4 regions of the Bradyrhizobium sp. CCGB12 genome follow, and region 2 is predicted to be linked to each of the others. Evidence: predicted binding sites of a transcription regulator. Region 2 holds the regulator's gene; each other region holds the start of a gene.
The links. The regulator HrcA, encoded in region 2, represses chaperone genes, less so after heat shock. The targets are predictions, from matches to a motif close to GTTAGCACTCNCNNNNNGNGAGTGCTAAC.
Positions count from the first base shown of each region.

Region 1: a site for HrcA is predicted at 3,246-3,274, ahead of groES (co-chaperone GroES). Genes of this name have one in related genera too.
Region 3: a site for HrcA is predicted at 2,072-2,100, ahead of groES (co-chaperone GroES). Genes of this name have one in related genera too.
Region 4: a site for HrcA is predicted at 2,191-2,219, ahead of NLM27_RS07740 (co-chaperone GroES). Genes of this name have one in related genera too.

Region 1 is NZ_JANADO010000001.1:8,303,477-8,308,645, forward strand. Features, by position in the region: gene NLM27_RS38115 (hypothetical protein) at 1-818, opposite strand, end outside; gene groL (chaperonin GroEL) at 1,041-2,672, opposite strand; gene groES (co-chaperone GroES) at 2,860-3,156, opposite strand; gene NLM27_RS38130 (hypothetical protein) at 3,465-3,986, shown strand; gene NLM27_RS38135 (protein phosphatase CheZ) at 4,155-4,934, opposite strand.
Region 2 is NZ_JANADO010000001.1:7,426,487-7,431,655, reverse strand. Features, by position in the region: gene NLM27_RS34025 (hypothetical protein) at 1-430, shown strand, start outside; gene pncA (bifunctional nicotinamidase/pyrazinamidase) at 686-1,408, shown strand; gene grpE (nucleotide exchange factor GrpE) at 1,545-2,162, opposite strand; gene hrcA (heat-inducible transcriptional repressor HrcA) at 2,259-3,347, opposite strand; gene rph (ribonuclease PH) at 3,515-4,228, shown strand; gene rdgB (RdgB/HAM1 family non-canonical purine NTP pyrophosphatase) at 4,239-4,874, shown strand; gene hemW (radical SAM family heme chaperone HemW) at 4,861-5,169, shown strand, end outside.
Region 3 is NZ_JANADO010000001.1:5,477,320-5,482,488, forward strand. Features, by position in the region: gene NLM27_RS25355 (sulfotransferase) at 1-356, opposite strand, end outside; gene groES (co-chaperone GroES) at 2,146-2,460, shown strand; gene groL (chaperonin GroEL) at 2,546-4,195, shown strand; gene NLM27_RS25370 (hypothetical protein) at 4,725-5,169, opposite strand, start outside.
Region 4 is NZ_JANADO010000001.1:1,650,634-1,655,802, forward strand. Features, by position in the region: gene NLM27_RS07730 (GIY-YIG nuclease family protein) at 1-1, opposite strand, end outside; gene groL (chaperonin GroEL) at 148-1,788, opposite strand; gene NLM27_RS07740 (co-chaperone GroES) at 1,834-2,148, opposite strand; gene NLM27_RS07745 (usg protein) at 2,527-2,814, shown strand; gene NLM27_RS07750 (tetratricopeptide repeat protein) at 2,822-4,951, opposite strand; gene NLM27_RS07755 (cupin domain-containing protein) at 5,169-5,169, shown strand, end outside.

The sequences.
Region 1 (5,169 bases), 880 kb from region 2:
TTGATCTTGTCGCCGTCGCGCCAGTCGGCGGCGGGGAAGCGGATGGTGCGGTCCATCTCGGTCATGCCCGCGGTCCAGCCCGCGGCGGTGACGCCGGGCATCGCCTTGAACTTCGCCAGCAGCGCTCCCGCGCGCTCCGGATCGACCGACATGTTGATGGTCTGCTCGCCGGCGCGCAGCGCGTCGCAGCCGACATTGAGGCTGGCCAGCGTCACCTCGACCTCCTGGCCCTTCAGGCTCTTCAGGAAGTCGGTCGCGGCGTCGAGCTTGACCTTGACCGCGATCGCCTCCGGCGAGACGTCGGTGAAATCCTTGGGCTGCGGCGTGATGCCGTCGTCGGAGGTCTGGTTGTCCAGAAATTCCTTCTCGCTGAGATCGGAATTGTCAGCCGAGGCGACCTCGGTCACGGCTTGGCCGATGGCGATCTGGCCGCGGAATTCGAACATGTCGCCGGCCTGCTTGCGCAGCAGCTTGACGCTCACAGGCGCCTTCGCTCCGAGGCTCTGGGTCGTGCCCGTCAGGTTCTGGCCCGCGACCTGGAGATTGACGACGAAGCGGTCCTTGCGGTCGGAATTCTTCGCGACGGGATAGCAGACGTCGAGCACGGCCGCCGTGACCGTCTTGCCCTGGCGCGTCTCCTTCAGGATCGCGTCGGCATTGCCGTCCATCAGCCCGTCGATCGAGGTGAAATAGCGCGTCTCGGCGCCGCCGGGCGCCGTGGCCTTCGGCGACAGCTTCATCTGGGCCGAGGCGACCTCGGGCGAAACGGCGAGCAAGGCCGCCAAAAGAGCTGTCGGGCAAACCAGGTGCGCGCGCATCGACGAAATCCTCGAGCAAGGGGCATGATCCGGAAAAGATCACGCCCAAACAACAACCCAAAGCGCGATCACGATTCGTCTTGATGCCAACGCGCTTGAGAATCGGCGCCACCGTAGTGGGTTTTGGCCGCCGGTTGAATCGGAAAGCGCGGGGGCAGGGTCGGCAAAAAAGAAGGCCGCCCGGAGGCGGCCTTCACAGCGCTGTAATGGAAGAAGAGGGCCTTAGAAGCCGCCCATGCCGCCGCCCGCGGGCATGGCGGGCGGGGCTTCCTTCTTCGGCATCTCGGCGACCATGGCCTCGGTGGTGACCAGCAGGCCGGCCACGGAGGAGGCGTCCTGGAGCGCGGTGCGCACCACCTTGGCGGGATCGATGATGCCCTTCTCGACCATGTCGACATAGTCCTCGTTCTGGGCGTCGAAGCCAAAGGTCTCGGACTTGTTCTCCAGGATCTTGCCGACCACGATCGAGCCTTCCACGCCGGCGTTCTCGGAGATCTGGCGGATCGGGGCCTCCAGCGCCTTCAGCACGATGTTGATGCCGGCCTGGACGTCGTCATTGGCGTTGGTGAGACGGCCCACCGCCTTCTTGGCGCGGAGCAGCGCGACGCCGCCGCCCGGGACGATGCCTTCCTGTACCGCGGCGCGGGTGGCGTTGAGCGCGTCCTCGACGCGGTCCTTCTTCTCCTTGACCTCGATCTCGGTGGCGCCGCCCACGCGGATCACCGCGACGCCGCCGGCCAGCTTGGCAAGGCGCTCCTGGAGCTTCTCGCGGTCGTAGTCCGAGGTGGTCTCCTCGATCTGGGCCTTGATCTGGCCGACGCGGGCCTCGATGTCGGGCTTTTTGCCGGCACCGTTGACGATCGTGGTGTTCTCCTTGTCGATCACGACCTTCTTGGCGCGACCGAGCATCTTCACCGTGACGTTCTCGAGCTTCATGCCGAGGTCCTCGGAGATGAGCTGGCCACCGGTGAGGATCGCGATGTCCTCGAGCATGGCCTTGCGGCGGTCACCGAAGCCCGGCGCCTTGACGGCCGCGACCTTGAGGCCGCCGCGCAGGCGGTTGACGACCAGGGTGGCCAGCGCCTCCCCTTCGACGTCCTCGGCGATGATGACGAGCGGCTTGCCCGACTGCACCACGGCTTCGAGCACCGGCAGCATGGCCTGCAGGCCCGAGAGCTTCTTCTCGTGCAGCAGGATGTAGGCGTCCTCGAGCTCGGCGGTCATCTTCTCGGCGTTGGTGACGAAGTAGGGCGACAGATAGCCGCGGTCGAACTTCATGCCCTCGACGATGTCGACCTCGGTGTCGAGCGACTTGTTCTCCTCGACGGTGATGACGCCCTCGTTGCCGACCTTCTGCATCGCCTGGGCGATCATCTTGCCGATGGCGGTATCGCCGTTGGCCGAGATGGTGCCGACCTGGGCGACCTCGGAGGAAGAGGCGACCGGTTTGGCGCGCTTCTCGATGTCCTTGATGACGGCCGCAACCGCGCTGTCGATGCCGCGCTTGAGGTCCATCGGGTTCATGCCGGCGGCAACCGCCTTGGCGCCTTCGCGCACGATGGCCTGGGCCAGCACGGTCGCGGTGGTGGTGCCGTCGCCGGCGAGGTCGTTGGTCTTGGAGGCGACCTCACGCACCATCTGGGCGCCCATGTTCTCGAACTTGTCCTCGAGCTCGATCTCCTTGGCGACGGTGACGCCGTCCTTGGTGATGCGGGGTGCGCCGAAGCTCTTCTCGATGACGACGTTGCGGCCCTTCGGGCCCAGCGTCACCTTGACGGCGTTGGCGAGAACGTCGACGCCGCGCAGCATGCGATCGCGCGCGTCTCCGGAAAACTTGACGTCTTTGGCAGCCATTTTTGCTATTCCTCGTGTTTCGTGATGTGTCTGCCGCGCTTCTCTCTCCGTCATTGCCGGGCCTGACCCGGCAATCCATCACCCTGCGAAAAAGATGGATGCCCGGGTCGCCTATCGCGAAGACGCGCTTCGCGCTTCAGCCCGGGCATGACGATGAGACATTCAGCGGCCGTTCAGGCGGGTGGCCTTAGGCCAGAACGCCCATGATGTCCGACTCCTTCATGATCAGGAGCTCTTCGTTGTCGATCTTGACCTCGGTGCCCGACCACTTGCCGAACAGCACGCGGTCGCCGACCTTGAGGTCGATCGGGATCAGCTTGCCGGTCTCGTCGCGGCCGCCGGGGCCGACGGCGACGATTTCGCCCTGGGACGGCTTTTCCTTGGCGGTGTCCGGAATGATGATGCCGCCCTTGGTCTTTTCCTCGGCGTCGATACGTTTGACCACGACACGGTCATGCAGCGGACGAAATTTGGATTTAGCCATGACGTTTCCCTTTGGAGGCTCGCTTTGGAAGTAGTGGAAGTGGGTGGGGCGGCGCTTCCGTCCACCCTCTTCGAGGATCGGACGGCGCGCTTAGCAATCGGGCTTTCCGAGTGCTAATAGTGGGCCCGGAAATATGGCTTGGCCGCGATCCTGTCAAGCAAAGGTGGTTAAGCGATTGGTGAGGCGGATATAGGATGATTGGAAACTCGTTCGGGGCGCCGGCGTATCAAACGACGTCATTGCCCCGGCGGCGGTTTTGCGCTTGGCTGCGGGAGGGGTGCGGCCATGGTCTTGTTCGGGGGAATGCCATGATCAGTTCAGCTCACGCGCGCACGGTCGCCAATCTGGCGGCTGCCTCTTGCTTGGCGCTATTGCTGGGCGCCTGCGGCGGCGGCATGAGCCTGCCGTCCTTCTCGTCGTCTTCGCCGCCGCCCGAGGCCGAACCCGGCACGGGTCCGGAAATGCCTGCGACGATCCGCGCCGACGAGATCGTGGGACGCTGGGGTCTCGCCTCGTTCCAGAACCCGGCCGACCGTGCCCGCACCGAAGCCGCGGCGAGGGCCCAGTGCAAGAATCCCTATGTGATCACCGCCGGTTCCTCCGGCGGCGTGATCATGCATCTGGCCGACCAGGCGACCCCGCAGGAATTGCGGCTCAAGGGCTCGCCCAGCGGCAAGAACTACATCGGCCCCGCCGGTCCCACTCCCGGCGATCAGGACCGTGAGATCGTCTCCTTCGACGGCCGCGTGCTGATCACCCGCTTCATCGACAAGGACGCCGCCACCCGCTACGGCAACATGGTCTACGTCCGCTGCGCGCCGCGGGCGTGATCGGGGTTCCGGCCTAGCGAGGCGTCATTGCGAGCGAAGCGAAGCAATCCAGACTGTTTCCGCGGAGGCAGCCTGGATTGCTTCGTCGCTTCGCTCCTCGCAATGACGCCCCAAACAAAAAACGCCGGCTCATGCCGGCGTTTTGCTTTTCCGTGATCTCGCGTCCGATCAGTCGAACAGCGCGTCGATGTCGTCCTGCGAGGCGTGGCCGACGTCGCCGGCGAGCTTCGGGCCGTTGAGAAGCTTCTCGTCCTCGCTGCGGCCGTCGACAGGCGCCGGCACGTGGGCCTTGATGGCGTCGACGCCGCCCCAGATTTCCATCATCGCATTGATGTGCTGCTCGATGAACTTCATCGTGGTCATGACCTTGCTGATGCGCTGGCCGGTCAGGTCCTGGAAGTTGCAGGCTTCGAAGATCGAGATGACGCGTTCCTGGATGTCGTCGGCGAGCCGCTTCTGCTGATCGGCCGATTGCACCTTGGACATCGCGCTCGCCGCCTGGTCGATCGACTCGGCGGCTTCGAGGATCTGCTGCGTCGCCTGCTCGGTGCCGCCGACGACCGCGCCGAGCTCGCCATTGACCTTGGCCATTTCGCCGCCATCGAAGCTCTTGCCGTGCAGCGTCGCGATCTCGCGCTTGGTGCGGTCGATGGCGTCGTGGATGAGGTCGAGTTCGACCTTCAGCTTCTCGCACTGCTCGATCTGCGCCCGGTAGGTCTCGAGCATGGTGCGAGCTTCGGAGAGCTCATGGGCGGTGGAGGCGTCGATCGCCGCCATGGCTGCGCTGCCGGACAAGGGCACGGTGCCCTTGGCCATCTGTGCGCGGATCGCACGCAGCTCGGCCATGATCTCGCTATGCATCGGGGTTGCCTCTTCGGTTACGTCAACAATGGGCATTTCGCCACCGACGATATCTTCGACGCGAAAACGCTTGCGGTGAACAGCCATCAGAATACTCCCCCACCTCATTCACGCGTCTTTGTAGGCAGAAGCGATTTAACACGAAGTTCACGGCCGGAACTGTTGTGCGGCGTCGCGCGACGGCGCGCAAAGAAGCGATTAACCATGGCTGCGCTGCGTTCACCGAAAATAAACGCTGATCGCCAAATTGGCCCATGCTTGGCGACGTGGTGAATCGAAACGCCGCTTCTGTTTACCAAACAAAACGGCTTTTGCTTTTTAT
Region 2 (5,169 bases):
CACCGATCTCGCCAACTTCAAGGACATCCGTACGCTGGCGCCGGGCTCGAGCATCATCCTGGCCGACGGCGACGAGAGCACGGGTTATGAGTCGAAGCCGTTCATGATCCTCGGCCTGATCGGCGCCACCCCGCAGCAGGCCGCCGACCGCGCCCGCTTCGCCCAGGAGGCGGCGCTCCAGATTCCTGGCCTGCGCGAGTCGCGCGTCACCATGTCCGAGCCGATCCGCATCAACGGCCAGCAGGGTTTCGAGACCCGGATCGACGGTGTCAGCGGCAAGGACAAGACCCCCGTGACCGTGGTGCAGTGGATCCGCTTCTCGAGCGGCGGTGCTTCGCTGCGCATCATCGCCAGCGCCCCGCGCGAGCAATGGCTGGCCGCCTTCACCCGCTTCCGCGCCGTGCGCGACGGCATCCAGCCGAAGGGGTAGGCGGCATCTGCAAAGGCGGCGGTGCGCTCCCTCCCCCGCTTGCGGGGGAGGGTTGGGGAGAGGGTGCTTCAACAACAAAGACTCCCCCAGAGGAGGGATTCCTCACCCGGCGCTATGCGCCGACCTCTCCCGCGAGCGGGAGAGGTGCACCGAGCCCGCGGCGATAGCCCAAGCGCTCACCATTTTCAGGCTTCTGTTCGTACACGAACGGAACTAGGCTCCCCCCTGTTGGATCATCCTAAGGGGAGGCGAACGATGTTGGATCGACGACAAATCCTTGCGGCGCTTGGGACCACGGCGCTCGCGGCGCTCACGCCAACCGCACTCCTTGCCGCGGCATCGATCAAGCCCGACGATGCAACCGTGCTGCTCGTGATCGACGTCCAGAACTGCTTCCTGCCCGGCGGCAGTCTCGCGGTGAAGGAAGGCGATCAGGTGGTGCCCGTCATCAACAAGATCTCGAAAGCGTTTTCGAACGTGGTGATGACGCAGGATTGGCACACGCAGGGCCATGTCTCGTTTGCGTCAACACACGCCGGCAAGAAACCGTTCGAGACCGTCGATCTCCCTTACGGCAAACAGGTGCTGTGGCCGGACCATTGCGTGCAGGGCACCGAAGGCGCGGCGCTGTCGAAGGACCTTGCGATCCCGCACGCCGAGCTCATCATCCGCAAGGGTTTTCACAAGAACGTCGACAGCTATTCGGCCTTCCTCGAAGCCGACGGCAAGACTTCGACGGGCCTTGCCGGCTACTTGAAGGGCCGCAAGATCAAGCGCGTCTTCGTTGCGGGTCTCGCGACCGATTTCTGCGTCGCCTGGACCGCGCTCGATGCGCGCAAGGCGGGCTTCGAGGTCTACGTGGTGGAAGACGCCTGCCGCGGCATCGACACGCAGGGCTCGCTGGCAAAGGCCTGGGCCGATATGGCCAAGGCCGGCGTGAAGCGGATTCAGTCGGGTGATATCGCGGTGAGCGCGTAGTCGGCGCGAAACACCTGCCAAACCCTCGTCCTGAGGAGCGCGCTTCTTCGCGCGCGTCTAGAAGGATGAAGGCCGAGCTGATGCTGCCGAGCCTGCATGGTTCGGCGCTACGGCGCCTCCTCACCATGAGGATCGATCAGTTCGCTGCGCCGCTCGACTCGTTGCTGTTCGCCGCAGGCGCGGCCTTCGCGCCGCCCTTGGCGACACCGACCAGCGCCGGGCGCAGCACGCGCTCGCCGATGGTGTAGCCGGCCTGCACGACCTGCACCACGGTGCCCGACGGCACCGACGCATCGGGCACTTCGAACATCGCCTGCTGGAAGTTCGGGTCGAACTTCTGGCCCTGGGGATCGAACTTCTTCACGCCGTGCTTTTCCAGCGCGTTGAGCAGCGAGCGCTCGGTGAGCTCGACGCCCTCGATCAGCGCGATCAGGCCGGGATCGGCGGCGGCACGCGCCTCGGCCGGAACGGCATCGAGCGCGCGCTGAAGGTTGTCGGCGATGTCGAGCACGTCGCGGGCAAAGCCGGTGACGCCGTAGAGCTTGGAGTCGGCGACCTCCTTGGCGGTGCGCTTGCGCAGATTCTCCATCTCGGCCAGCGTCCGCAGCATGCGGTCGCGCGCTTCAGCGGCTTCCTTCTGCAACGTTTCGACCGAGCCCGGCTCGGGATCGTCGGGCATGATGTAGGGCTTTGACACCACGGGCTCGGGCGTCGGCGCGGTCGTGTCTTCGGGTTGCCGGTCTCGATCGGTCATCGGCTCTAATCTCGAACTCGTTTCCAGGGATTGTTGGCCCGGATATCGTGCCTAAGCGTCCGAAAATCAAGCGCCCGTGATCGGCGGAAACGCCGGTCAGCCCCCCAGAAGGCGGCTGACGATGCGGGCGGCGTAGTCCACCGTGGGGATCACACGGGCATAATTCAGCCGCGTCGGACCGATCACGCCCAAAACGCCGACGATATGGCCGGCGGCATCCCGATAGGGCGAGATGATGGTGGAGGAGCCCGACAAGGAAAACAGCTTGTTCTCCGAACCGATGAAGATGCGCACGCCTTCCGCGGTTTCGGCGCGGCCGAGCAGGTCAATCACGCCGCGCTTGGTTTCGAGGTCCTCGAACAGCAGGCGCACCCGCTCCAGATCCTCCAGCGCGTGCAGATCCTCGAGCAGATTGGCGTGGCCGCGGACGATGAGCTGCCGGTCCTCGTTCTCGCCGCCGGACCAGCTTGCGATGCCGGCCGAGATCACCTTCTGCGTCAGCTGGTCGAGCTCGGCGCGGGCTTGCCCGAGCGCGGTCTCGAGCTCGAGCCGCGCCTCGGCCAGGGTGCGGCCGCGGATGCGCGCATTGAGGAAATTGCCGGCCTCGGTGATCGCCGAGGAGGGAACTCCGGGCGGCAGCGTCAACACGCGGTTTTCGACCTGGCCGTCCTCGCCGACCAGGATCACCAGCGCCTTCTCCGGTTCCAGCCGGACGAACTCGATGTGCTTCAGCCGCGCATTGGATTTCGGCGTCAGCACGACGGCGGCGGCGCGGGTCAGGCCCGACAGCCGCGTCAAGGCCTGGTCCAACGCCGCCTCGACCGACTGCGCCTGGCCGACGGACGCCAGCTGGCTCTGGATCGACTGCCGTTCGGCCTCGTTGAGGTCGCCGACCTGCATCAGGGCGTCGACGAAGAAGCGAAGGCCGAGTTCCGTCGGCAAACGGCCGGCCGAGGTGTGTGGGGCGTAGATCAGGCCCAATTGTTCCAGATCCGCCATGACGTTGCGGACCGAGGCCGGCGAAAGCGGCAAGGCGATCAGCCGCGAAATATTGCGTGAGCCTACAGGTTCACCGGTCGCCAGATAGCTTTCGACAATTTGACGAAAGATATCGCGGGAACGCTCGTTGAGCTGAGCAAGGCCTGCGCGTGGCGCGATCAGATGGATCGGATCGTGTTGGGCCACAGACGGTAACTCCTCTCAGACGCTCATAATTTGTCCATCCCGGGCGCTTCTGACAAGCGTGGCGTTTGCGCGCTCGGCATCAGGGGTGAAAAAACCTTGCCGCCCACCCTCACCCCACCTACAAGCACCGCGAACAGCCTTTTTCCGAGAGTTTTGGAGGATTTCCCATGCGGCCAAGCCGCCGTGCGCCCGACGAATTGCGCCCCGTGACGCTGGAGCGCGGCGTCGTCAAATATGCGGAAGGCTCCTGCCTGGTGAAATTCGGCGACACCCATGTCCTGGTTACCGCCACGCTGGAAGACCGCCTGCCGCCGTGGCTGAAGGGCCAGGGCCGCGGCTGGGTCACCGCCGAATACGGCATGCTGCCGCGCGCGACCTCGGAACGCACCCGCCGCGAGGCCTCCGCCGGCAAGCAAAGCGGCCGTACCGTCGAGATCCAGCGCCTGATCGGCCGCTCGCTTCGCACCATCGTCGATCTCGAAGCGCTCGGCGAGCGCCAGATCACGGTCGATTGCGACGTGCTCCAGGCTGACGGCGGCACCCGCACGGCCTCGATCACCGGTGCCTGGGTCGCGCTTGCCGACTGCATCGCCTGGATGAAGGCGCGCAACATGGTCAAGGCCAACGTGCTGCGCGACAACGTCGCCGCGATCTCCTGCGGCATCTACAACGGCACGCCCGTGCTCGATCTCGACTATGCCGAGGATTCGGAGGCCGAGACCGACGCCAATTTCGTCATGACGGGCGACGGCCGCATCATCGAGGTGCAGGGCACCGCGGAACGCGAGCCATTCACGGAAACCGAGTTCCTGGCGCTGATGGCGCTGGCGCGCAAGGGCGTCGCGCGTCTCGTGGACTTGCAGAAACTGGCGGTAGCGTAGTCTATAGGCCATGCACCGCCGAATCACGGACAAGCTCGTCATCGCCACCCACAATCCCGGCAAGCTCGCCGAGATGCGGGAGCTGCTTGCACCGTACGGCATCGCGGCGGTGTCGGCCGGCGAGCTTGGCCTTCCCGAGCCCGAAGAGACCGGCAGCGATTTCCGCAGCAATGCCGCGATCAAGGCGATCGCGGCGGCGCAGGCGACCAGGCTTGCTTCCTTCGCCGATGATTCCGGCATCGTGGTCGACGCGCTAGACGGCGCGCCCGGCATCTACAGCGCGCGCTGGGCCGGCCCGTCCAAGGACTTCAGCGCAGCGATGGCACAGATCGAGCGGCTGTTGCAGGAGCGCGGCGCCACCACGCCGGACAAGCGCGGGGCGCACTTCGTCTCCGCGCTCTGCGTCGCCTGGCCCGACGATCATCTCGAAGAGGTCGAGGCGCGCGTCGACGGCACGCTGGTCTGGCCGCCGCGCGGCAATGCCGGCTTCGGCTACGATCCGATGTTCCTGCCCGACGGCCACAACCGCACTTTCGGCGAGATGGACAGCATCGAGAAGCACGGCCTGCCGCCGCTCGGCCTTGGCCTATCGCACCGCGCCCGCGCCTTTGTGAAACTGGCGGAGATCTGCCTTGAGCCGCGCTAAGGAAGCCTTTGGCGTCTACGTGCACTGGCCGTTCTGCCTGTCGAAGTGCCCCTATTGCGACTTCAACAGCCACGTCCGCCACGCCGCGATCGACGAGGCGCGGTTTGCGTCAGCTTTTGCGCGCGAGATCGCCACGACCGCCGAGCGCGCGCCCGGGCGCGAGGTCACCTCGATCTTCCTCGGTGGCGGCACGCCGTCACTGATGCAGCCCGCGACCGTCGGCGCGGTGCTCGATGCGATCGGCAAGCATTGGCATGTTGCCGGCGACGTCGAAGTGACGCTGGAGGCAAATCCC
Region 3 (5,169 bases), 1.9 Mb from region 2:
TAGAGAGTTTCCAGAAACTCAAGTACCATCCAATAGCGCGGCGTCTTATCTATGACGATACGCTTGCGCGCCGCTGCCAAGTATTGGCCGTACGCCGCATTGGCAAAAGCGCGGCTGACGATCGTACGATCTATACGAGCCAAGAATTCAGAGGTCGCGGTCTTGATCATTGATGCGCCTGCCGGGTGACGGTGGTCTACCCTGCCCAATTCGTTTAGTGCCAGCATCAGCCAGGGCTCAGGGGGAGCTGTGATATCCGGATGTTGCTGCAGCAAATGGGCGAGGAGTGTCGTCCCGGAGCGCGGAAGGCCGAGGAGAAAGCATACTGCGGGCGAATGATTAGTAATGTCGACCATGTGTCCTCCTAAGCGTGCACAAGCTGAGCGGCCATCGGCGTCGTCGTCGCTCGAACAAAGTAACGGCAGCGCTGCGGTTCTATCAGCATTGACCCCTTGCGCAGCATCTTGTGGGAAGGATGTCGCTTGCTCATCGTCTAAGACCTATCGAATTCGATCCATATGACAGGATCCGGAGCTTTTAACACTCCAATTGGCCCCCCGCGGCCCCTAGCAGACGTGAGACAAAGTCGAAGGTGAGCTCAATCGTACGAAGATAAACAGCTGATATGGGAAGGGTTGAAAAGACTATACTAACGTTTATCGCCAGGCGAGGCACTTATCGCGTCTGGGGCGCAGCTCTTTGTCAAATTTCTAAGTTGTATCCACAGTGGAGAGCCAAGAGCTTCGCACCCATGCCTGATGCCGAATACTTATTCCGGTCGAACGGCAGGTCACGTCTCGATGCCATGAAGCGGAACAGGCTCATTGGCGGTCTGCGCATGCCCGGCCGGTCAACAGTCCAACGCGATGCGCTCAGCGCGTGTGCCCTCACCTTCCGTGCCGGCAATGATATGCGGTGATTGACCGTAGCTGGAAGAAACGTGATGTGGTCTCGCTCAGCTTTGCGCTGGACCTGCGCCACCCTCGTAGAAGTCTCGTCGTCGTGCTCGGCTGGGCTAAGGAGGCGGAAGCCAAAGCTGGAATGGACCGGCCAATCCGCCTTGGGCTTAAAACTTTGCGCCCTTTTGCCGAGAGTTTCCCATCGCTCCCCTTTCGAGCAGAGGGCATCATTCGCACGCGGCGAAGCGCAGTTTACTTCAAGCGCTACGCCCAAGCTGGCAGCAGAAGGAAGTCGCCTCCAATGCCGAGCAGGAGGCGCTGAAAGAACATTGCCGCGTTTTGATGCGGGCATACAGCTCGGCGAAGGCCGAGGGCGAACTTGGCCCGACATTCGGCTTTCTCGTCGCCGTGACCTAAGCGCTGAGACGTGGCGCTCGCTCAACTTGGCAAGCTCGAGCACACCCTGTCGCATTTTTGCGGCACCATTCAGATGGGCGTAGCTTGGCAGAACAGCGCTTGCGATGCCAAGCCCCACTATCTCTCCGTCAAGTACGACCTCCGAGTTGCCGCTGCGATCTTCGCGCCTCTGATCGAGGTAGCAATCCAAGAAGGTTTTCAGCCGATTTATTCCGAGGCCGAATCCGCACGGGCGGCGCGACGGCAACTCAAGGGGAGCCGCTTTCCGCTTGTGGGCGCTACCCGGCGCGATCGTATGAAGGGGGCTATTGTGAGAGGAAATACGCTGCTGTCGATTTGCTCCAGCGCCAGTCCGCCGCAATGCGGGCAGAGGCATTCTGGCGCGAACCTAGCGGATCGGGTGCGAGGGCTAGCGGATCATCGATCCAAGAAGGGCAACCCCAATCTCGGCGCAGAATGCCCAAACCGCTCGCTCGCGCCAGGGCGACTCACCTGATCATTCGAAACTACGCCAGACCGGCACTGCTTTACCATTCGCTTTGAGATCATGGTTGCAAGGCAAGGCGGAAAGAGTTCGAATTGGAAAGCGATATTGGGTCGAGAGACAGAGCTCACTGAGAATAGCGTCGGGCACTCGGCCGCAAGCTCGCGAGGTGATCTGGCCCGGAGCGGACTACAGCATCGCGGTGAGTCAGGATTTTCCTCCTACAAGCACTTGTTCCCCAACAAATCAGTCCTATCTCAGGTGCGCCAAGATTGGCACTCACTGGCTCCGATTGCTAACAATCGGGAAATCCTCAATTTGTGTAAATGCTTAGGAGAGATCTGCATGGAATTCCGTCCGCTTCACGACCGCGTCGTGGTCAAGCGCATCGACGCAGAAGAAAAGACCGCTGGCGGCATTATCATTCCGGACACTGCGAAGGAAAAGCCTTCACAGGGCGAAGTCATCGCCGTGGGCCCGGGTGGCCGCGATGAGTCCGGCAAGCTGGTCCCGATCGACGTCCAGGTCGGCGATCGCATCCTGTTCGGGAAGTGGTCAGGCACTGAGGTCAAGATCGACGGTGAGGAGCTGTTGATCATGAAGGAGAGCGACATCTTGGGCGTTCTCACGGATCCGTTCGCCAAGAAGAAGGCCGCCTAAATCACCGCTCGCAGGACTCATCCTGAGGAGCGCATGCCGCGCGCCGACATGGGTGAGACCAAGTAAAACACTCAGGAAAACTCACATGTCTGCCAAAGAAGTTAAGTTCGGCGTGGACGCCCGCGACAAGATGCTGCGCGGCGTGGACATCCTCGCCAATGCCGTGAAGGTCACCCTCGGCCCGAAGGGCCGCAACGTCGTGCTCGACAAGTCGTTCGGCGCTCCCCGCATCACCAAGGACGGCGTCACCGTCGCCAAGGAGATCGAGCTCGACGACAAGTTCGAGAACATGGGCGCCCAGATGGTGCGCGAAGTCGCTTCCAAGTCCGCTGACGCGGCTGGTGACGGCACCACCACCGCCACGGTGCTCGCTGCTGCGATTGTCCGCGAGGGCGCCAAGTCGGTCGCCGCCGGCATGAACCCGATGGACCTCAAGCGCGGTATCGACCTCGCTGTCGAGGCCGTGGTTGCGGACCTCCAGAATAACTCCAAGAAGGTCACGTCCAACGACGAGATCGCCCAGGTCGGCACCATCTCCGCCAATGGCGACGCCGAGATCGGCAAGTTCCTCTCCGACGCCATGAAGAAGGTCGGCAACGAGGGTGTCATCACCGTCGAGGAAGCCAAGTCGCTCGAGACCGAGCTCGACGTCGTCGAGGGCATGCAGTTCGACCGCGGCTACATCTCGCCGTACTTCGTCACCAACGCCGACAAGATGCGCGTTGAGATGGAGGACGCCTACATCCTCATCAACGAGAAGAAGCTCTCCTCGCTGAACGAGCTGCTGCCGTTGCTCGAGGCCGTGGTGCAAACCGGCAAGCCGCTGGTCATCGTCGCCGAGGACGTCGAAGGCGAAGCCCTCGCGACCCTCGTCGTGAACCGTCTGCGCGGCGGCCTCAAGGTTGCGGCCGTCAAGGCTCCGGGCTTCGGCGATCGCCGCAAGGCCATGCTGCAGGACATCGCGATCCTGACCGGCGGCCAGGCGATCTCGGAAGATCTCGGCATCAAGCTCGAGAACGTCACGCTCAACATGCTCGGCCGCGCCAAGAAGGTGATGATCGACAAGGAGAACACCACGATCGTCAACGGCGCCGGCAAGAAGGCCGACATCGAGGCGCGCGTGGCCCAGATCAAGGCGCAGATCGAGGAAACCACCTCGGACTACGACCGTGAGAAGCTCCAGGAGCGTCTCGCCAAGCTCGCGGGCGGCGTCGCGGTGATCCGCGTCGGCGGCGCGACCGAGGTCGAGGTGAAGGAGCGCAAGGATCGCGTTGATGACGCGATGCATGCGACCCGCGCGGCCGTGGAAGAAGGCATTGTCCCGGGCGGCGGCGTCGCCCTGCTCCGTGCCTCCGAGCAGCTCAAGGGCCTGCGCACCAAGAACGAGGACCAGAAGACCGGCGTCGAGATCGTGCGCAAGGCGCTGTCGGCTCCCGCTCGCCAGATCGCGATCAACGCCGGTGAAGACGGCTCGGTGATCGTTGGCAAGATCCTGGAGAAAGAGCAATACGCCTACGGTTTCGACTCGCAAACCGGCGAGTATGGCAATTTGGTTACGAAGGGCATCATTGATCCGACTAAGGTCGTGCGCACCGCGATCCAGAACGCTGCCTCGGTTGCCGCGCTCCTGATCACCACGGAAGCCATGGTCGCCGAGCTGCCGAAGAAGAACGGGGCCATCCCCGCCATGCCGCCGGGCGGCGGCATGGGGGGCATGGGCGGCATGGACTTCTGACCAGCTATCTCAAAATGGGACCCCGGCAGCAAATGCCGGGGTCTTCTCTTCGGCGCAGAGCTCTTGTCCACATCGCGGTTCTGGTGCGCTAGTGCTCCCGGATATGACGATCAGCAGCTGCCGTGGCGCTGGAACCTCGGATCAACCCGAGCGCCCTAAGAGATCCCGGGCTTGCGGTCGTGGAACAAGCAGCATCGCAGGCAATGCGAATCTCACTGGAATGATTACGAACTGAGCGTATCCAGGCGCAATGAGAACCGCCAAGCGAAAATGTCGCATCGTCCTATCGCCTCTGCGCAATCGGCAACCGTACGCGGAGCCGGCTAACAGCACTATTGGCCAGAGGTTGGACGGCGCTAGGAGCAAAGCAAGCCAGCGATCGTCCGCCAACTGCAGAATCACCATCTGCACCGGCGCTTACTGACCGAGCTAAACGGATGCGCATGTACTGGGTGGTGGTCTTTCGTGAAAACGATCCTCATCTCTTCTATTTGAGCCGATCTGTTGCACGGTCGACAATCAGAAGAGCTCAATCGAGCCGGAAGCGCTTTCGCCCAAGCGCTACGATTTCCCGGTCGGTCGAGGGATGGCTTGTCTCAAGGCGGATGGTGAGGTCGCGCCTGTTCGTTCTCAGAAAGTGCGTCAGCTTGGTCTTTTCGGTCTCCGGTCCGACGATCAGCAGATCGGTACAGCTACTCAGGGCGCTACCTACCCTGACGAGAAAAGTTGAATCGTCATTCACGCCGGAAGCTCCAATCGTACACACTTTATGAGCGCGCACGGTCGCGGCGCCAACGCCTGTTAGTCCTATGAAGAATATCTTGGCGATAGGGTTCTCGATCCACACTACCGCGTGCGATTGAATCTGCTCTGCCATTTTCTTTCCCCTCAATGGGAGCGCAAGGCGCACGCATTCTTTGCGGCTGATGATGCGGAACACGGCTCCTACAAGCAGCCGTATTCGGAACCAGCGT
Region 4 (5,169 bases), 5.8 Mb from region 2:
TGAGCAAGTGGTGCAATTGATTCCGGGCTCGCGACTTCGTCGCGCCTCGGAATGACCCAGACTACCACGTTGGCGTGTATCATCAAAAACAAAAACCCCGGCATCGCTGCCGGGGTTTCGCATTCGTCGCTTGCCTGATCGGCTGGATCAGAAGTCCATGCCGCCCATGCCGCCGCCCGGAGGCATCGCGGGGCCAGCGCCGCCCTTCTTGGGCAGCTCGGCGACCATGGCTTCCGTGGTGATCAGGAGCGCCGCAACCGAGGCAGCGTTCTGGATCGCGGTGCGGACCACCTTGGTCGGGTCGATGATGCCCTTCTTGACGAGGTCGGCATATTCGCCGGTCTGGGAGTCGAAGCCGTAATTGTAGGCCTTGTTCTCCAGGATCTTGCCGACGATCACCGAGCCGTCTTCACCGGCGTTGATCGCGATCTGGCGAGCGGGGGCCGACAGCGCCTTGCGCACGATCTCGACGCCGGTCTTCTGGTCGTCGTTCTTGGTGCGCAGGCCCTTGAGCTGCTCGGAGGCACGGAGCAGGGCGACGCCGCCGCCCGGAACGATGCCTTCTTCCACGGCCGCGCGGGTCGCATGCATCGCGTCATCAACGCGATCCTTGCGCTCCTTCACCTCGACCTCGGTGGCGCCGCCAACGCGGATCACCGCGACGCCGCCCGCGAGCTTGGCGAGACGCTCCTGGAGCTTCTCACGATCGTAGTCCGAGGTGGTCTCCTCGATCTGCGCCTTGATCTGGGCCACGCGCGCCTCGATGTCGGCCTTCTTGCCGGCGCCGTTGACGATCGTGGTGTTCTCCTTGTCGATCATCACCTTCTTGGCGCGACCGAGCATGTTGAGCGTGACGTTCTCGAGCTTGATGCCGAGATCTTCCGAGATCGCCTGGCCGCCGGTCAGGATCGCGATGTCCTGCAGCATGGCCTTGCGGCGATCGCCGAAGCCCGGAGCCTTGACGGCCGCAACCTTGAGGCCGCCGCGCAGACGGTTCACGACGAGGGTCGCGAGGGCTTCGCCTTCGACGTCCTCGGCGACGATGACCAGCGGCTTGCCGGTTTGCACCACGGCCTCGAGCAACGGCAGCAGCTCGTTCAGCGAGGAGAGCTTCTTCTCGTTGATGAGGATGTAGGCGTCCTCCATCTCAACGCGCATCTTGTCGGCGTTGGTGACGAAGTACGGCGAGATGTAGCCGCGGTCGAACTGCATGCCCTCGACGACGTCGAGCTCGGTCTCGAGCGACTTGGCTTCCTCGACGGTGATGACACCCTCGTTGCCGACCTTCTTCATGGCGTCGGAGAGGAACTTGCCGATCTCGGCGTCGCCGTTGGCCGAGATGGTACCGACCTGGGCGATCTCGTCGTTCGAGGTGACCTTCTTGGAGTTCTTCTGGAGGTCCGCAACCACGGCTTCGACCGCGAGGTCGATGCCGCGCTTGAGGTCCATCGGGTTCATGCCGGCGGCAACCGACTTGGCGCCTTCCTTCACGATCGCGGCCGCGAGCACGGTCGCGGTGGTGGTGCCGTCGCCGGCCGCGTCAGCGGACTTGGAGGCGACTTCGCGCACCATCTGGGCGCCCATGTTCTCGAACTTGTCCTCGAGCTCGATCTCCTTGGCGACGGTGACGCCGTCCTTGGTGATGCGGGGAGCGCCGAACGACTTGTCGAGCACGACGTTGCGGCCCTTCGGACCGAGCGTGACCTTCACCGCATTGGCGAGGATGTCGACGCCGCGCAGCATCTTGTCGCGCGCTTCAACCGAGAATTTGACTTCTTTGGCTGCCATCTGGAATTTTCCTTGAGATGTGTGACTGGAGGGAAAGAGGGGCTCTTAGGCCGCCTTCTTCTTGGAAGCGGGGACGTCGAGGACGCCCATGATGTCGCTTTCCTTCATGATCAAGAGATCGACGCCGTCGATCTTGACCTCGGTGCCGGACCACTTGCCGAACAGCACGCGGTCGCCGACCTTCAGGTCGATCGGGATCAGCTTGCCGGCTTCGTCGCGGCCACCCGGGCCAACGGCGACGACTTCACCCTGTGAGGGCTTTTCCTTGGCAGTGTCGGGAATGATGATGCCGCCAGCGGTCTTCTCTTCTGCGTCGATGCGCTTGACCACGACGCGGTCGTGAAGCGGACGGAATTTCATGCAGTCCTCCTAACCATTTGCACGAGTTGATATTTTCAGATTGTTAGCAATCGATGCCCGCGAGTGCTAGCACGGGCGAGGTTGAAATAGGACAGGAATTTTGCGGGGGCAAGGGCTTCTAGCAGAAAAATCAGCACCCGGAAGCGCGGACTGCCAGAATTTCTTTTCCATCGTTAACCGAGGCCGCGCCAGTATTAGCACGGTGTCCCATCTGCTGCTAATGCATTGAATTTCAACAGCTTGTTAAACTTTTGGGCTTGAGATGGATTGTCAGTTTGCGTCACATTTCTCTCATGTGAGCGCATCGATTCCGGGTGGCTCGTAAGGCGCACACCGACCAGGCCGCCCCTTGAATGCGCTCCTGCAAAGGAGGTTGGCATGGGCGTGCGGAGTGGGGGCGTTTCCGATGATTTCCGGAAACAGCTTGCGGGTTACGGGCTGACGACGGCGCAAATTCTCTATCGGATGCCCGATCATCCCTCTTTGCTCCAGACTTACGTCTGGCAGAACTACGACATGTTTCCGAAATTTCCGGCGTTGAAGGATTTCCTGGCGTTCTGGCAGGAAAAGCTAGACGGCCCGCTCCATTCGGTCACAGTCGCGCATTCGAAGCTGATCAAGCCGGCCGAGCTGCGGGCCGTGGATGGCGTGTTTCGGCTGCATTGAGCAGAGATCAGATGCCGCCGTTGCAATAGCGTTTCCACATCGCGCGATAGGCGTCGTCCACTGCTCGCCCGTATGAGACTGGGTTGCTGGCGGCTGCAGCGTCGATCTGTCCGGGCAGTTCGCGGCGCAATCTGTCGAGGTCGGTGATCTCAGCCGCACGGCCAACTGCGATTTCGACATAGGCCTCTTCGCTATCGGCGACCCAGTCCGGCAGGCCAAGCGCCGTGAGGATGGCGCCGGCAGCACGGCTGGGCAGGCTGTTGCCGAGTTTCGCGACCACCGGCACGCCCATCTGCAGGGCTTCCCATGTGCTGACGCCGCCATTCTGCGGGAACGGGTCGAGGCAGATATCGACGCGATTGAACGTCGCCAGATGCTCGCTTCGCAAGGTGGCGCCGAGCAGATCGACGCGTTCGGCCGGCAATCCGCAAGTCTCGAACCGCGCCAGCAAATTCTCGCGGACCAGCCGGTCGTCCAGCGCAACATCCTTGATCAGCAGTCGCGAACCCGGCACCCGCTCGAGAACCCTGGACCAGGCTTCCGCCGCCTCGTCCGAAATCTTGCTGATGCGGTTGAAGACGCCGAATGTGACGAAGCCGTTCGAGATCGCCGGCGCCTGCGCCCGCGCGATCCCGGCCGGCAACGGCGCCAGCGTCACAAAGCACGGCAGGTCGACAACGGTCTCCGCAAACAGATGCCGAACCTCGTGAGGAATTGCGACCGGGTCCGAGAACAGGTAATCGATCGTCGGCAGCCCGGTGCCGGTGCCGTGGCCCCAGCCATGGACCTGGATCGGTGCCGGCTTGCGCGCAAACACGCCGAGGCGGTTTCCCCTGGTATGGCCGGACAGATCGATCAGGATATCGACGCCATCGGCGCGGATCTCGGCGGCGAGGCGATCCTCGGTCCATTGCGAAGCGTCGCGCCAGCGATCCGCGATCTCCCGAAATTCGCTGGTCGTAGCGTCCACTTTCGACGAGCAGGCGTAGCACACGATCTCGAACTGTGCCCGGTCATGGTGTTGAAGGACCGGCTTGAAAATCAACGCGGCCGAATGCGCGTTGAAATCCGACGAGACATAGCCAAGCACCAGACGGCGATCCGGCTCGCGGCTGTTGTCGTGCGGTCCCGACGCTTCTGACGCGATCTTCGCGCCGACACGCTCCCACCACACCTGCCGCGCCTGCTGATGCCGCTCAACGGTGGCATCCCCCGCAAAATCGAGCGTGAATATCTTGTTGGAGATCGCGCTCTGGAGGTCAGGCTGGATGTCGAGGGCTCTGTCGAAACTGGCGAGGGCTTCGTCGACCCGGCCAAGTCCGGCGAGGCAAAGGCCCAGCACCAGGTGAGCCTGAATGGAATCGGGAGCGATCGCGAGGGCCTGCTCGCAATCGTGCGATGCCTGGGCAATCTGCTGGATTGCGAGCAAGACACTGGCCCGCGCGAGCCACCCATTCGCGTCGTCGGGGGCCAGCGCGATTGCCCGATTGCCGTCTGCCAGGGCTTCGTCAAAACGCTGAAGTTCCCGCAACGCGACCGCGCGGTTCGCCAGCGCCGCGGGATAGTCACGCTTGATCGATATCGCGCGGTTCAAGCTTGCGAGAGCCTCATCATAGTTGCGCCGACGGCAGAGTGCCCAACCCCGGCCGTTGTGGGCTTCAGAAAGGCTTGCGTCGAGGGCGAGCGCCTTGTCGTAGCTCTCGAGCGCATCCTGGACAAGTTCAAGGGCCACGTTCGCGTTGCCGAGATTGGATAGGGCCAGGGCGTAGTCGGGTCGCAAGGCGAGGGCCTTTCGATAGCTCTCGCGGGCCTCCTCGTGGCGTCGTTGCCCGTTGAGCGCGACGCCCAGGCTCATATGAGCTTCGGCAGATCGCGAATCCACGGCAACCGCTCGGTTCAGCAGAATCTCGGCTTGCTGATAGTTTTTCGCATCAGACTCCAAAGTGCCGAGCATATGCAGCGCGATGAATTGGTTGGGCGCAAGCTGCAGGAGTTGCCGATAGGCAGTCTGGGCCTCGGGGAGAAGCCCCATCTTATGCAGCTGGAGCGCGTGCCCGAGCATTGGCAGGACTTCGGCTTTTTGTCGTTTCTGAAGCCGCGCCTTTTGAAATGCACGTTGACCTACGCTGTTGCCCATGAATCAATCCCCCGGAATCTCCCGGCGAGACTAATTCAGCGCGAGAACCAATACGAGACGATGGCCCTTCGCCACGACAGCCTGGGACAAGCTACGATCGATGGGGTCGTCGAGTTACTATCCCTAAGCGTCGCAATTGCTGCCTCGTCCAAGACTGGATAGTCTGTCTTCGGGTCTACCCATTCGGCGGGCGCGGCTCAGATCAGGGAGGCAGACAA